2 regions of the Mycobacterium branderi genome follow, and region 1 is predicted to be linked to the other one. Evidence: predicted binding sites of a transcription regulator. Region 1 holds the regulator's gene; the other holds the start of a gene.

Region 1 (4,210 bases):
GTGGCAAGGTGTTCTTCAGCCCCGCTACCGGCGCCAACGCCGTCGAGAGCGACATCCTGGCCAAATACGAGTCGCTGGGCGGGCCGGCCGGCAGCGAGCTTGGTTTCCCCACGGCCAACGAGGCCGACGGCGGCATCAAGCCGGCCAGCCGGGTCAGCACGTTTTCGGCCAGCGACAAGCCGGTGATCTTCTGGACGCCCGACCACGGGGCGTTTGTGGTGCGCGGCGCGATGAAGGCCGCCTGGGACAAACTCGGCGGTGCAACCGGCAAGCTAGGCGCGCCGCTCGGCGATCAGACGGTTGACCGCGACGTGGTCAGCCAGAAGTTCACCGGCGGCAAGGTCGCCTGGGACCGCGCGAAGAACACCTTCAGCACCGAGCCGGGCAACCTGGCGTCGTCGCTGTCCGGGCTGCAGATCCCCGGCCAGAACGCGCCGGCCGGTCCGGCCCGGCCAGCCGGCACCGGCGTCGGCGCCAAGCATGCATGGCATTGGTGGTGGTTGCTGGGCATCATTCCGGTGCTGCTGCTGCTCGGGCTGGTGGCGCTGGCTCCGCGGCTGTGGCGGCGGCGCTCCAAAGGCGCCGCCCCGCGCGTCGCGCCATTCGAAGCCGAACCCGAAACGGACGCGGCCTATGACACCGCGCCGGAGCCGGATCGGCGCTGGGCCGCCGGCGCCGAGGGCGAGCCCGCCACGTCACCGTTCTCCCGCGCCTACACCGAACCCACGGAGCCCCCGCCGATGCCCGAGGCCAGCCGCCCGGAGGCGGGCTGGATGCCTCGATCCGGCACGGGGCTAGACGACGGCCTGTCTGACGAAACACGCAGCGCCGCAACGCCTTCCGAGTTCAGTGCGGACGTGGCGACGGAGGAGGACCCCGACGCCGTGGACACGGCGCCGACACGGATTCCCACCGAGAGTGAGCTTCGCTCCGGGCGCCACGCGGCCGCCGACGGGGACAGCGAGGAACCCGCCGGGCCGGCCCACCCGGCGATCCACCTTCCGTTGGACGACCCGGACGAGGCGCCGGAGGGTTACCCGGTCAAGGGCAATGCCAGCTTCGGCCTGTACTACACGCCCGACAGCGCGCTCTACGACGATGCGTTCGCCGAAATCTGGTTCGCCAGTGAGGAAATCGCGCAGGTCAACGGCTTCACCCGGGCAGAGTAACCGGGTCAGATCTTGCGGATGACGGTGACAACCTTGCCGAGCACGGCGGCGTCGTTTCCGGGGATGGGATCGAACGCCGGGTTGTGGGGCATCAGCCAGATCTGACCGCCGCTGCGCTTGAACGTCTTGACGGTGGCCTCGCCGTCGATCATGGCCGCGACGATGTCACCGTTGTCGGCGACGTTCTGCTGGCGCACTACCACCCAGTCGCCGTCGCAGATCGCTGCGTCGACCATCGAGTCGCCGACCACCCGCAGCAGAAACAGCGCGCCCTCACCGACCAGCTCGCGCGGCAGCGGAAAGACGTCTTCGACGGCCTCTTCGGCAAGGATCGGACCGCCGGCCGCGATGCGTCCCAGCACCGGCACAAAAGTGGGCTCCGGCAACGCATCCGAGCCTGACACGTCGGTGAGCACCGTGGGCCCGGCGTCGTCGGCGCCGCGGACGTCGACCGCGCGCGGCCGGTTCGGGTCCCGGCGCAAATAGCCCTTGCGCTCCAGCGTGCGCAGCTGATGCGCCACCGAGGAGGTCGACGTCAGGCCGACCGCATCACCGATTTCCCGGATGCTCGGCGGATAGCCGCGGCTGGTGACCGACGCGCGGATGACATCCAGAATTGTGCGCTGTCGCTCGGTCAGCCCGGAATCCGTGGATCGACGGCTGGTCCCCGGGGTATCGCTGCGGTCGCTCATAGGAACGAATGTAGACCCAATCGCGCCGGAGATCAAACATGTGTTCGAGGCGTGTCGTCGGTGACCCGCGAGCTTGTCGGTGGGGCGGATTACCGTCCGAATCGCAATGCAACGATTCGATCACACGTTCGGAATTCGAACGCACTATCGATTATAGTTCGAACAGGCGATCGATTCAGCGTCGAGGAGAGGGGCACAGATGACCGCCATCGAGACGATTCGGCCGGACCTGCGTCGCCGTGCTCGCCCGGTGCGGGTGGGCCCCGCCGGCCCGCGTGACCAGCGGGCTCATCGCCCGCGCCGGACGGGGCCGGCCGTCGCGCCGCCACGCTATCGCGGCACCGGGGTGTTGATGTCGACCGCGCCGCACCGGCCGCGCCCGATCACTCCGGCTGCCACAGTGGCGCTGGCCCTGCTCGCCGCGATCATCACGGTGTGGCTCGGGCTGGTTGCCCAGTTCGGCGCGGCGGTGCAGGGCGGCGCCGCGGGCCGGGTGCCCGATCGGCTCGCCGTGGTGCGAGTCGAACCGGGGGAGACGCTGTCGCATCTGGCCGCGCGGGTGGCACCGGACGCGCCGGCTGGACAGGTCGCCGAGCGCATCCGCCAACTCAACGGCCTCGACACGGCGGCACTGGCCGCCGGGCAGACCCTGATCGCGCCGGTCGGCTGACGGCTCCGCCCGTGTACCTATCGGGTCGCGCGCGGGTACGCTCGGAATGTTCTGAGGTACCCGGCTATCAGCGCGGCGAAGGAGCGGCCATGCACTGTCCGTTCTGTCGTCACCCGGATTCCAGGGTGGTCGACTCCCGGGAGACCGACGAGGGCCAGGCCATCCGGCGCCGCAGGTCGTGTCCCGAGTGCGGGCGGCGATTCACCACGGTCGAAACCGCGGTGTTGGCGGTGGTCAAGCGCAGTGGGGTCACCGAGCCGTTCAGCCGCGAAAAGGTCATCAGCGGGGTGCGACGCGCGTGTCAGGGCCGCCAGGTCGACGACGACGCACTGAACCTGCTTGCCCAGCAGGTCGAGGACACGGTCCGCGCCAAGGGGTCGCCGGAGGTGCCCAGCCACGAGGTCGGTCTGGCAATCCTGGGTCCACTGCGCGAACTCGACGAGGTGGCGTACCTGCGATTCGCCTCGGTGTACCGGTCCTTTTCCTCCGCAGACGATTTCGAGCGCGAGATCGAGGCGCTGCGCGCACACCGCAAGGTGTCAGCGCCCGGTTAACCGTCCGCGACCACGGCGCTTTAGGCTGGCCGCATGCCCGCCGACCTGCACCCCGACCTCAAAGAGCTCGCGCCGCTGCTGGGCACCTGGACGGGCCGCGGGTCGGGGAAATACCCGACCATCGAGCCGTTCGACTATCTCGAGGAAGTCGTATTCGGCCACGTCGGCAAGCCGTTTCTGGCCTACGGCCAAAAGACCAAGGCAGCCGCCGACGGGAAGCCGCTGCACGCCGAGACGGGATACCTGCGGGTGCCGCAGCCCGGTCAGCTCGAACTGGTGCTGGCCCATCCCAGCGGGATCACCGAGATCGAGGTCGGCACCTACACGAGGAGCGGCGACGTCATCGACATCGAGCTGACCGCGTCGACGATCGGCTTGACGCCGACCGCCAAAGAGGTGACCGCGCTCGGCCGCCGGTTCCGGATCGACGGCGACGAGCTGTCGTATTCGGTGCAGATGGGCGCGGTCGGCCAACCGTTGCAGAACCACCTCAGCGCGGTGCTGCGCCGTACCGGCTAGACGAACCGGGTCACGCCGTCGTCGACGACCCGGCCGGCAACGCGAACCCATCCCTCGGGGTTCCAGGTGGTCTGGATCACCGACCCCTTGCCCTGCACGATGGTCAGGTCGCGGCTGAGGTAGTCGGTGATGCGCACCGCCGCCGACCCGGTGGCTTCGTCCTCGGGGACGCCCAGGCCCGGCGCGAACATCCGGGCACGCAACGATCCCGCTTCCCGGTCGGTCCAGGTCCATAAATAGTGGCCGATGTCGTCGGGAAAGTCGGCGGGGTCGGCCGCAGCAAGCTCGTCGAGCGATTCGAGGTCATGGATCGCCAGCTCGGGCGCCCACTCAGAGCGGGCGTTGATGGCGGTGACATCGTCGCCGTAGCTGACCTGCACGATGCCGGCGGGCAGCTGCAGAGTGCGGATCGGCGTGCCCCGCTGGCGCAGCCACCACGACACTCCGACGGCCGGGTGCCCGGCGAACGCCAGCTCGGTCATCGGTGTGTAGATGCGGGCATGCGCCGTCGTCGACCCGGGCGCGGGCAGATCGACGAATATCGTTTCGCTGTAGCCCAATTGGCGTGACAGGCGCTGCCGGTCCCGGACATCCACAGTGCTGGCG
Region 2 (4,210 bases), 4.2 Mb from region 1:
CAGCTTGAACCACGACGAGTAGAACACCAGCGACGCGAAGCTCAGCGCGTGGCTTTCCGGAAAGCCGAAATTTGCGAAGGCTTCCAGCTTTTCGTACACCCGGTCGATCACCTCGTCGGGTGCGCCGTGCAGTGCGCGCATGCCGTCGTAGAACCGGCCGCGCAGCCGTCGCATCCGTTCGGCCGAGCGCTTGGAGCCCATGGCGCGCCGCAGCTGGTCGGCCTCGGCGGCGGAAAACCCGGCGCAGTCCACCGCGAGCTGCATCAGCTGCTCCTGAAACAGCGGCACGCCAAGGGTTTTCCGCAACGCCGTCTCCATCGACGGGTGGTCGTAGACAACCGGGTCGATTTCGTTGCGCCGCCGGATGTACGGGTGCACCGAGCCGCCCTGGATGGGCCCGGGACGGATCAGCGCGACCTCCACCACCAGGTCGTAGAACTTGCGGGGCTTAAGTCTCGGCAGGGTGGCCATCTGCGCCCGCGACTCCACCTGGAACACCCCGACGGAATCGGCGCGGGCCAGCATCTCGTAGACCGCGGGCTCTGTCAGGTCCAGCTTGGCCAGGTCCACCTCGATGCCCTTGTGTTCGGCCACCAGGTCGATCGCATAGTGCAGCGCAGAGAGCATGCCGAGTCCGAGCAGGTCGAACTTCACCAAACCGATTGCCGCACAGTCGTCTTTGTCCCACTGCAACACGCTGCGGTTTTCCATCCGGGCCCACTCCACCGGGCACACGTCGGCGATCGGGCGGTCGCAGATCACCATGCCACCGGAGTGAATACCCATGTGCCGCGGCAGGTTGGCGATCTGGGTGGCCAGGTCGATCACCTGCTCGGGGATATCTTCCACATCCGGCGAATCGGCCAACCCGTTCCAGCGGCTGATCTGCTTACTCCACGCGTCCTGCTGGCCTTGCGAAAACCCGAGTGCACGGGCCATGTCGCGCACCGCGATTCGCCCTCGATAGGTGATGACGTTGGCGACCTGCGCGGCATAGTCGCGACCGTATTTGTCGTAGACGTACTGGATGACCTTTTCGCGCTGATCCGACTCGATGTCGATGTCGATGTCGGGCGGCCCGTCACGCACCGGCGACAGGAAGCGCTCGAACAGCAACTCGTTGGCCACCGGGTCGACGGCGGTGACACCGAGCGCATAGCAGACCGCCGAGTTGGCCGCCGAGCCGCGGCCCTGACACAAGATATTGTTTTCGTGGCAGAACCGGGTGATGTCGTGCACCACCAGGAAATAGCCCGGGAACTTCAGTTGCTCAATGACTTTCAGCTCGTGCTCGATCTGCGCATAGGCCTTTCGCGCCTGAGACGGCGGGCCGTAGCGATTGCGGGCGCCAGCCAGAGTCAGCTCGCGCAGCCAGCTGTCTTCCGTGTGCCCGGGCGGCACGTCGAAGGGCGGCAGCTGCGGGGCGATCAGTGCCAGGCCGAACGCGCACTGCTCGCCGAGTTCGGCCGCGGCACTCACCGCCTGGGGATGCCAGGCGAACAGCCGGGCCATCTCCTCACCCGAGCGCAAGTGCGAACCTCCCAGCGGGGCAAGCCATCCGGCGGCGTCGTCCAGGGATTGCCGGGCCCGGATTGCGCCCATCGCCATCGCCAGCCGAGCACGCGACGGCTCGGCGAAATGCGCGCCGGTGGTGGCGACCACGCTGACGCCGAATCGCGGCGCCAGTGCCGCCAACGTGACGTTGCGTTCGTCGTCGAGCGGCTGGCCATGGTGGGTCAGCTCAATGCTGACCCGGTGGGCGCCGAACCGGTCCACCAGATCGGCCAGCGCGTCGGCGGCGGCTTCCGGTCCTTGAGTGTAAAGTGCTTGCCGCACATGACCTTTGCGGCATCCGGTCAGGATGTGCCAGTGCCCGCCCGCCGCCTCGGTCAACGCGTCGAAATCGAAGCGCGGCTTACCCTTCTCGCCGCCGGCCAGGTGCGCGGCGGCCAGCTGTCGCGACAACCGCCGATAGCCTTCCGCTCCGCGGGCCAGCACCAGCAGATGCGGGCCCGGCGGATCGGGCGCCTCGGTGCGGGCGCCGGACCCTAAGGACAACTCGGCACCGAACACGGTGGCCATGTCCAATTCCGCGGCGGCCTCGGCGAACCGCACCGCCCCGTACAGGCCGTTGTGGTCGGTCAGCGCAATGGCGCGCAGATCCAGCCGCACCGCCTCCTCCACCAGCTCCTCCGGCGTGCTGGCCCCGTCGAGAAAGCTGTACGCCGAATGCGCGTGCAACTCGGCATACGGGACCGACGAGCGAACCGTCTGCCTGTCGCCGGGCGGCTGGTACTTTCCGCGCTTGCGCGACCACGGGCCGTCGTCGGGTGGTCCAGAAGACGCGCCGGGGCGACGCGGCTTGCCGTCGAGCACCCGCTCCATTTCCGCCCAGCTCGGCGGGCCATTACCCCAGCCCACCCGGGCGAGTATATCGAATCTTTGTTCGAATAGCTACAGCGGCCGTAACCCTCAAAACACCTGTGAAGTTTCGTGAACTGCATTGCCACACAACCGACCCCAGTTGTTTACGTGATTTAATCCCGCGGCCACCTCCCGCCCGCGGCCACAGCGGATACTCGTACGAAGTGCCAAGGACCGAACGGCGGTGATGAGTCGTGGAGCAACTCAAGACGCTGGATGCGAGTTTCCTGATGGCGGAAGATTCGGACCGCAACGTCAGCCTGGCGATCGGCGGGATCGCCATTGTCGACGGCGCAGCACCGAATCGCGATCAGTTCAAAGATACGCTTGCACAACGGATTAGAGCGATCCCCCGGTGCACTCAGATGCTGAGAACCCAGCCGTTCGACGTCGGCGCTCCGCAGTGGGTCGACGATCCGGGTTTCGACGTCAACCATCACCTGCGCCGAGTTGCGCTTCCCCGACCCGGCGGTGACGCCGAGCTCTACCGGGTTGCCGCCGACATCTTGGAGCGCCGCTTGGACCGGAACCGCCCACTATGGGAATGCTGGGTCATCGAGGGTCTGAAGGGCAATCGCTGGGCAGTGCTGATGAAGATCCATCACTGCGTGGCCGATGGAATATCGGCGACCCGCATCCTCACCCGGCTGTGCGATGACGTCGGCGGTGATGCGTTCGCTCGGCCCGTAGCCGCCAAGCGGACCCCTGTCGCACGGCCATATCTGAAACCTGTGCCTGATATTGCACCGCGCAGCAACCCGATTGACGATTTCTGGCGAACGATCGCCCGCATTGCCGATACAGCGGTGCGGACCGCCAGCGGCGCCGCAGAAATTGCAGGCGGCTTGATCCGACCATCCGCCGGCTCGTCGCTGGTAGGCCCGGTCACGGCAATGCGGCGTTACCGCGCGGTTCGCGTCCCCCTCGCCGACGTCGAACAGATACGCCGAAAATTCGACGTGACCATCAACGACGTTGCGCTCACGGCGATTACAGCAGGCTTCCGATCGGTATTGCTGCATCGCGGCGAGCAGCCCCGTGTGGACTCATTGCGAACCCTGGTACCGGCATCGGTGCGCTCCACGGACACGCTCGAGGAGCCCGGCAATCGCATCTCGATCATGCTGCCCTATCTTCCTGTCGAACAGGATGACCCGATCCAGCAATTGCGGGCCGTACACAGCCGATTGGCCCGCACCAAACACGGCGGGCAGCGCCAAGCCGCCAACGTGGTATCTTCGGCGGCCGACTACGTCCCGTTCATGTTGTCGTCGTGGCTGATTCGGATCCTCACCCGGCTGCCACAACGCGGCATCGTGACGCTGGCGACCAATGTCCCGGGACCGCGCCGCCAGTTAGAGATGATGGGCCACCAGGTAGCGCGGCTGCTGCCGATTCCACCGATCGCGCTGCGATTGCGCACGGGTGTCGCGGTTTTGAGCTATGCCGACGACCTGGTGTTCGGCATCACCACCGACTACGACGCTGGAGCCGATATCGAAACACTCGCCAACGGCATCGAAACGGCCGTAGCGCGTTTGGCAATGCTCAGCCAGGACTCCGTCTTGCTCTTCGCCAAGTGATCAGCTTCGTCGGGCCACGATCACCGGCGTGCGCGAGGCCTGCACGACCGCCAGGCTGACCGACCCCAGCAGCATCCCCGCGAAGCCGCCCCGGCCGTGGCTGCCCACGACAACCAGCTGCGCCGAGTGCGACTGCTCGATCAGCTGGTCGGCCGGCCGATCACCCACGACCACCCGCCGCACCGACACATCGGGGTAGCGCT

The links. The regulator LexA, encoded in region 1, represses DNA repair genes until DNA is damaged. The targets are predictions, from matches to a motif close to CGAACANNTGTTCG.
Region 2: a site for LexA is predicted at 2,436-2,449, ahead of G6N47_RS02370 (error-prone DNA polymerase). Genes of this name have one in related genera too.

What each region holds. Positions count from the first base shown of each region.
Region 1 is NZ_AP022606.1:4,669,168-4,673,377, reverse strand. It holds gene G6N47_RS22675 (sunset domain-containing protein) at 1-1,169, shown strand, start outside; gene lexA (transcriptional repressor LexA) at 1,175-1,861, opposite strand; gene G6N47_RS22665 (LysM peptidoglycan-binding domain-containing protein) at 2,061-2,531, shown strand; gene nrdR (transcriptional regulator NrdR) at 2,621-3,085, shown strand; gene G6N47_RS22655 (peroxynitrite isomerase) at 3,119-3,604, shown strand; gene G6N47_RS22650 (PhzF family phenazine biosynthesis protein) at 3,601-4,210, opposite strand, start outside.
Region 2 is NZ_AP022606.1:424,204-428,413, forward strand. It holds gene G6N47_RS02370 (error-prone DNA polymerase) at 1-2,421, opposite strand, end outside; gene G6N47_RS02375 (WS/DGAT/MGAT family O-acyltransferase) at 2,619-4,007, shown strand; gene G6N47_RS02380 (universal stress protein) at 4,008-4,210, opposite strand, start outside.